One region of the Tritonibacter sp. SIMBA_163 genome, then DNA from elsewhere that is predicted to be linked to it. Evidence: riboswitches for the same ligand, from Rfam matches in the RefSeq annotation. Region 1 holds a riboswitch; each other region holds the start of a gene.

What was found. A riboswitch is a leader RNA that binds a small molecule or an ion and turns the genes downstream of it on or off. The one in region 1 is predicted to bind thiamine pyrophosphate.
Region 2: it holds a riboswitch for thiamine pyrophosphate, as region 1 does, so the genes downstream of both, thiD (bifunctional hydroxymethylpyrimidine kinase/phosphomethylpyrimidine kinase) here and thiC (phosphomethylpyrimidine synthase ThiC) in region 1, are expected to answer to the same signal.
Region 3: it holds a riboswitch for thiamine pyrophosphate, as region 1 does, so the genes downstream of both, thiB (thiamine ABC transporter substrate binding subunit) here and thiC (phosphomethylpyrimidine synthase ThiC) in region 1, are expected to answer to the same signal.

Annotation. Positions count from the first base shown of each region.
Region 1 is NZ_JAWJBP010000004.1:31,392-33,656, reverse strand. It holds gene bioB (biotin synthase BioB) at 1-418, opposite strand, end outside; TPP riboswitch at 648-768, shown strand; gene thiC (phosphomethylpyrimidine synthase ThiC) at 888-2,265, shown strand, end outside.
Region 2 is NZ_JAWJBP010000016.1:39,583-41,847, forward strand. It holds gene R0J92_RS17540 (MYG1 family protein) at 1-606, shown strand, start outside; TPP riboswitch at 913-1,016, shown strand; gene thiD (bifunctional hydroxymethylpyrimidine kinase/phosphomethylpyrimidine kinase) at 1,063-1,866, shown strand; gene R0J92_RS17550 (FAD-dependent oxidoreductase) at 1,863-2,265, shown strand, end outside.
Region 3 is NZ_JAWJBP010000022.1:11,273-13,537, reverse strand. It holds gene aroC (chorismate synthase) at 1-904, opposite strand, end outside; TPP riboswitch at 1,135-1,239, shown strand; gene thiB (thiamine ABC transporter substrate binding subunit) at 1,289-2,265, shown strand, end outside; gene R0J92_RS19075 (thiamine/thiamine pyrophosphate ABC transporter permease ThiP) at 2,254-2,265, shown strand, end outside.

The DNA of each region.
Region 1 (2,265 bases):
GTTCCAGCATTCCGAGCGTCATGCAGGTCTCCATCCCCAGCGCCTTGACGCCTTCGATCATCGCCTCCAGCTGCGCCATGTCGCGGGTCTTGGGCCCGCGCCAGGCCGCACCCATGCAGTAGCGGGTGGCGCCGGCATCGCGGGCCTTCCTGGCCTCGGCAATCACCCGCTGCACCTCGATCAGTTTTGAAGCTGGCAGCTGCGCGCCATTGCGGGCGGATTGCGAGCAATAGGCGCAATCCTCGGCGCAGCCGCCGGTCTTGATCGACAGCAGGCGCGATTTCTGCACCGCGTTGGGATCAAACATCTGCCGGTGCAGGTTCTGGGCCTGAAACAGCAGATCCATGAAGGGCTGGGCGTAGATCTCCTCTGCCTCTTCCCGGGTCCAGTTGGTACGGATAGGCGGCGTATCGAGCATGGAAAAACCTCGCTGGAATAGGTGGAACGGCACACGCCGTGGGTGAACCTTTATTTTATAGATAATATATGAAATGAGTCGCAAGCGCACAGGCATTTGAATTTCAGCGCAATTTTCCACCGCTCAGCTTTGATGAAAGCACGTTTTGCGCGACAGGTGCGCCTGTGATGGATGCCACCCCCGGCGGCGAGAAACTCCTTGACGACACGCTGTGCCCTCCCCTACCCCTAGGGCTACGCAGGGGAGTCCCGCCGAGGGGACTGAGAGGCAGACGGGGAGAAATCCCGGTGACGCGACCCTTAGAACCTGACCCAGTTGATACTGGCGTAGGAAGCTAGGACAGTCGCGCCCCGCCCGGTACAGGTGGGAGCCTCTGCTCTGACACGGCAGGATCTGTACCCCCTGCCCCGTTTTCCTCCGGCCCGGCTCAATTGGTGTCTTTTTGAGAATGGACTCGAGGAGCACCAAGATGAACGTCCCCACCCCCAAGATCACCCCAAAGGTCACGACGGGCGCATTGCCTGCGTCGCGCAAGATCTATGTGGCAGGCGAGATGCATGCAGACATCCGCGTGCCGATGCGCGAAATTGCCACCCACCCGACCGCAGGCGAGGCGCCGCTGCCGGTCTATGACAGTTCCGGGGCCTATACGGACCCCGAAATCCTCACCGATATTCGCAATGGTCTCGCGCCGGTGCGCGCCGCGTGGATCAAGGCCCGGGGCGACGTGGAAGACTATCAGGGCCGCGATGTTACCCCTGCGGACAACGGCTTTGTCGCGGGTGATCGGCTGGTGCCGGAGTTCCCGGTGCGGCCCGCGCCCCTGCGGGGCAAGGGCGATGCCGCCCCGACGCAGCTGGCCTATGCGCGGGCCGGTCTTATCACGCCGGAGATGGAGTATATCGCCATCCGCGAGAACCAGCTGCGTGAGCTATCGCCCTGCCATGGCAGCCGCGATGGGGAGGATTTCGGGGCCAATATCCCAGACTATGTGACGCCGGAATTCGTGCGTGCAGAGATCGCTGCCGGGCGCGCCATCATCCCCGCCAACATCAACCACCCGGAGCTGGAGCCGATGATCATCGGCCGCAATTTCAAGGTGAAGATCAACGCCAATATGGGCACCTCCGCCGTCACCTCCTCGATGGAGGAAGAGGTGGACAAGCTGGTCTGGGCGATCCGCTGGGGCGCGGATACAGTGATGGATCTGTCCACGGGCCGCAATATTCACAACACCCGCGAATGGATCATCCGCAACAGCCCCGTGCCCATCGGCACCGTGCCAATCTATCAGGCGCTGGAGAAGGTCAATGGCATTGCCGAAGATCTGACCTGGGAGGTGTTCCGCGACACGCTGATCGAACAGGCCGAACAGGGAGTCGATTACTTCACCATCCACGCGGGCGTGCGGCTGCATATGGTGCCGATGACCGTGGAACGCGTCACCGGGATCGTATCGCGCGGTGGGTCGATCATGGCGAAGTGGTGCCTGCATCATCACAAGGAGAGCTTCCTCTACGAGCATTTCGAGGAGATCTGCGATATCTGCCGCCGCTATGATGTGTCGTTTTCCTTGGGCGATGGGCTGCGCCCGGGTTCGATCGCGGACGCCAATGACGAGGCGCAATTTGCCGAGCTGGAAACGCTGGGCGAGCTGACCAAGGTCGCCTGGGCCAAGGATTGCCAGGTGATGATCGAAGGGCCGGGCCATGTGGCCATGCACAAGATCAAGGAGAACATGGACAAGCAGCTGGAGTGCTGCCACGAGGCGCCGTTTTACACGCTGGGGCCGCTCACGACGGATATCGCGCCGGGCTACGACCACATCACGTCTGGGATTGGCGCGG
Region 2 (2,265 bases), on a different contig from region 1:
GTGGACGACATTCATCATCGTTTCGATCAGAGCTTTGTCCTCCCGGTGGATCTCCTGGACAATGGCGCATTGGAACCGTCAGTTGCAGGACCGCTGTCGGGGATGACGCTGCCCGTTTTGCTTGAGACGCTGAAACCGGTGTTCGACGACAGAAGCCCCGATGCAGATGACCGCGCCTTTGCAGATGCTCTGGGCGTTGCGCGTGCATTTGTTGAGGCCTCGGTCCGTGGTAAGGCCTCGAAGAACCGGGCCGAAACGATGGTGACCCAGTCGATCAAGGAGGCCGGCGACTCGCCAATTCTGGAACTGCCGATGGGAATGCCGTTCCGGTCGGCTGTTGAAAAGACGGGCGCGGATCATCTGTTGTTCGTCATTCACCCGCGCGACGGAGACTGGGCGCTGACGACCATCCGCAAGAGTGGCGATACCTTCGAAAGCCGTGCTGACCTGCCAGAAGCTTGGGCGGGACTGACAGATGCGGCTCTGGAACACGCCTGCGGTGTTGAGGGGGCAAAGTTCTGCCACAACGCCCGCTTTGTCGCGGTGGCGGCAAACCGGGATGCGATCCTGCGGATGGCAGAGTTGGCGGTTGCAGAACTCTCCTGATTTCGAGCGGATTGCGCCCCTGTGATACTGGCAGATCAGGTGCCGCGCTTTGCGACTGGCGAAGCTGCGCAGTCAGGTTCCGTCCTGACCTGCTGTTCCTGAAAAAGACCTCGGAAGCCAAAAAAGGCGAGATCGATCAACCGCTTATCGCGCCGATTTCGGCGATGCCGGTCCGCGTGCAGTTTGCGTGGGTGATACCCTGCGGACCATACCGACAAAGGTGCGGGTCTGGCGGAACGCTCAGGTTGAGCACGCTGAACGACGGGCGAGAGGTTTGACTTCGCGCGACGGAGTTGTTACCGCACATGTGAACCGTTGGGGTGCCTCGTCGAGGCTGAGAGATGCGCAAGCGTTAACCCATCGAACCTGATCCGGGCAATTCCGGCGGAGGGAACGGTCTTCTGATATGCAGACAGTTTCTATGCCCGGTGCCCTTTTGTCGTAAGGAGCATCGCTATGGCGCATATCGCTTTGACCATTGCCGGGTCTGACAGTGGCGGCGGGGCCGGCATTCAGGCGGATCTGAAAACCATGTCTGCGCTTGGGGTCTACGGGGCCAGTGTGATCACCGCCATCACCGCGCAAAACACGCAGGCCGTGACGGGTGTGCATGGTATTCCGCTGGACATGATCACCGCGCAGATCGACGCGGTGCTGAGTGATCTGGATGTGGGCGCGATCAAAATCGGCATGCTGGCAACGCCAGAGATCATCGACTGTGTCGCCCGGGCCATCGCAGACTTTGATGGCGCGATTGTGCTTGACCCGGTGATGATCGCCAAATCCGGCGATGCGCTCTTGGCGCCAGAAGCGGTGTCCACGCTGTGCCGCGTGCTTCTGCCGCGCGCTCGGATCATCACCCCGAACCTGCCCGAAGCGGCCTGCCTGCTGGACCGTCCCACCGCCACATCCGCGCAGGATATGGTCGAACAGGGCCGCGCCCTCTGTGCGTTGGGGGCGCAGGCGGTTCTGATGAAGGGCGGTCATGCCGAGGGCGAAATCTGCGAGGACATCCTGATTGAGGCTGGCGCGGAGGTTGCGCGCTTCAGCGCGGCGCGTCAGCACACCAAGAACACTCATGGCACCGGCTGCACCCTGTCGTCTGCCATTGCGGCCGGGCTGGCCAAGGGGCTGCCACTGGACGCGGCGGTGTCAGAGGCGCACGGCTATCTGCAAGGCGCTATCGCAGCGGCGGATGATCTGCAGATCGGTCAGGGCCACGGTCCGGTTCACCATTTCCACAGGTTCTGGTCCGCATGACAGTTTACTCCGTCATAGGGGCCGGGGTGGCCGGTCTGGCCGTGGCCTCGGAACTGGTCGCGCGTGGCGCCACCGTACAGGTGTTTGACCCGTCCGGTCCGCCCGGTGCGCACGGCTGTTCCTGGTGGGCGGGTGGCATGCTCGCGCCGTGGTGCGAGTATGAAAACGCCGAAGAGCCGGTTTTGCGACTGGGGCAGGACGCAATCCGCTGGTGGCAGACGCGCACCGAGGTCACCCATCGTGGCACTTTGGTTGTTGCGGGGCGGCGGGATCTGCCGGATCTGCGCCGCTTTGCCCGCCGGACGGAAGGGTTTCAGGAGGTCGGTGCGCAGATCGCCACGCTGGAGCCTGATTTGCCAGGCTACGGGCAGGGATTGTTCTTCGAAGGTGAGGCGCATC
Region 3 (2,265 bases), on a different contig from region 1:
GCTTGACCGCAAAGCGCACCACAACGTCCTGACCGGTGGAAATGCCGCCAAGGATGCCGCCAGCGTGGTTGGAGGAATAGACCGGCTGGCCATCGTTGCCCATGAAGATCTCATCGGCATTCTGGGAGCCTTTCAGCTGAGCCGCCTGCATGCCCTCGCCGATTTCCACGCCCTTCACGGCGTTGATCGACATCATCGCGGCCGCCAGATCGGTGTCGAGCTTGCCATAGACCGGCGCGCCAATGCCTGCGGGGACGCCGCGCGCCACCACTTCGACCACAGCGCCAACCGAATCGTGATCCTTGCGCAGGGCCTGTAGATAGTCTTCCCAGTCCTGCACGGCGTCGGCGTCGGGAATCCAGAAATCATTCTGCGGGATCGCATCCCAGTCAAAGCGGCTGCGGTCGATCTCCATCTCGCCCATGCGGGTCATGTAACCGGTGATCTCCAGCCCCGGCACCAGCGCCTTGATCGCCGCGCGTGCCACGCCGCCAGCGGCCACCCGCGCGGCGGTTTCGCGGGCGGATGAACGTCCGCCGCCGCGATAATCGCGGTTGCCGTATTTCTGGAAATAGGTGATGTCCGCGTGGCCGGGGCGGAAGGTCTGGGCGATGTCGCCATAGTCCTTCGAACGCTGATCCGTGTTCTCGATCATCAGCTGGATCGGAGTGCCGGTGGAATGACCCTCGAACACACCGGACAGGATCTTCACCGCATCCGGCTCGTTGCGCTGGGTGGTGTTCTTGTTCTGGCCGGGACGGCGCCGGTCCAACCACTGCTGCAGCATATCCGCATCCAGCGGCACATTCGGCGGGCAGCCATCCACAGTTGCACCGAGGGCAGGCCCGTGGCTTTCGCCCCAGGTGGTGACACGGAAGAGGTGGCCGAAAGAGTTCATGGACATGCGCGCGGGTCTCCTTATGTCCTGCCCCTTTAACGGCAAAGGCGGCGCGGGAAAAGAGAGTGGCGCATTAACCCCGCAGAAAGGACAGAATGTCTCCCCCAATGTTTCGCGCGCGAAACATTAGGTCAGGAGGGGTGTCTTAAATCCTCCAAGGCAAAAGCCCTCCCCCTCCGCCCCATCCAGGCCCTGCATGCGCGACCTTGCCAAGCTTTGATGTCAGCCCTAGTGTCCTCCTCACCTCGGGGTGCGCAGATCAATGCGCTGAGATGTCGATTGACGAACCCGCTGAACCTGAACCGGATTATACCGGCGGAGGGAAGGTTTCGGATCTTCCGGCACGCGATGCCCGGATCCCCCTCGCCTCACGCCGCACTGGAGACTGACATGAAAACCCTCGTTCTTGCGAGCAGTGTTGCGGGCGCGATCGCCCTGTCCACAGCAGCCACGGCCGAGACCCCGGAATTGGTGGTCTATACCTATGACAGCTTTGTCTCTGAATGGGGGCCCGGCCCCGCGGTAGAAACCGCCTTTGAGGCGACCTGCGGTTGCGATCTGAAATTTGTCGGTGCGGGCGATGGCGCCGCGCTGCTGGCACGGATCAAGCTGGAAGGGGCGCGCTCTGACGCCGATGTTGTGCTGGGGCTCGACACCAACCTGACGGCGGCGGCAAAGGACACCGGTCTGTTTGCGCCGATTTCAGTGACAGCGGAATATGCTCTGCCAGTGGAGTGGCAGGACGAGATGTTCGCCCCCTATGACTGGGGCTATTTCGCCTTTGTGCATAATGCCGATGCCGACGCACCCACGAACTTCAAGGCGCTGGCCGAGAGTGATGCAAAGATCGTGATCCAGGATCCGCGCTCTTCCACCCCCGGCCTTGGCCTGCTGATGTGGGTGAAGGCCGCCTATGGCGACGAAGCCCCCGCGATCTGGGAGGGTCTGAGCGACAATATCGTCACCGTGACCAAAGGCTGGTCCGAGGCCTATGGCCTGTTCCTCGAAGGTGAGGCGGACATGGTCCTGTCCTACACCACCTCGCCCGCCTATCACCTGATTGCCGAGGAAGATGACACCAAGGCGGCGGCGGTGTTTGACGAAGGCCACTACATGCAGGTGGAGGTCGCGGGCAAGCTGGCGTCCAGCGATCAGCCAGAGCTGGCGGATCAGTTCCTGCAATTCATGGTCTCTGACGCGTTTCAGTCGATCATCCCGACCACCAACTGGATGTATCCGGCGGTGATCCCGTCCGAAGGGCTGCCACAGGGGTTCGAAACCCTCGTCAGCCCGGAGAAATCCCTGTTGTTGCCGGAAGAGGATGCAGCCTCCGTCCGCGATGAAGCATTGGCCGAATGGCTCTCCGC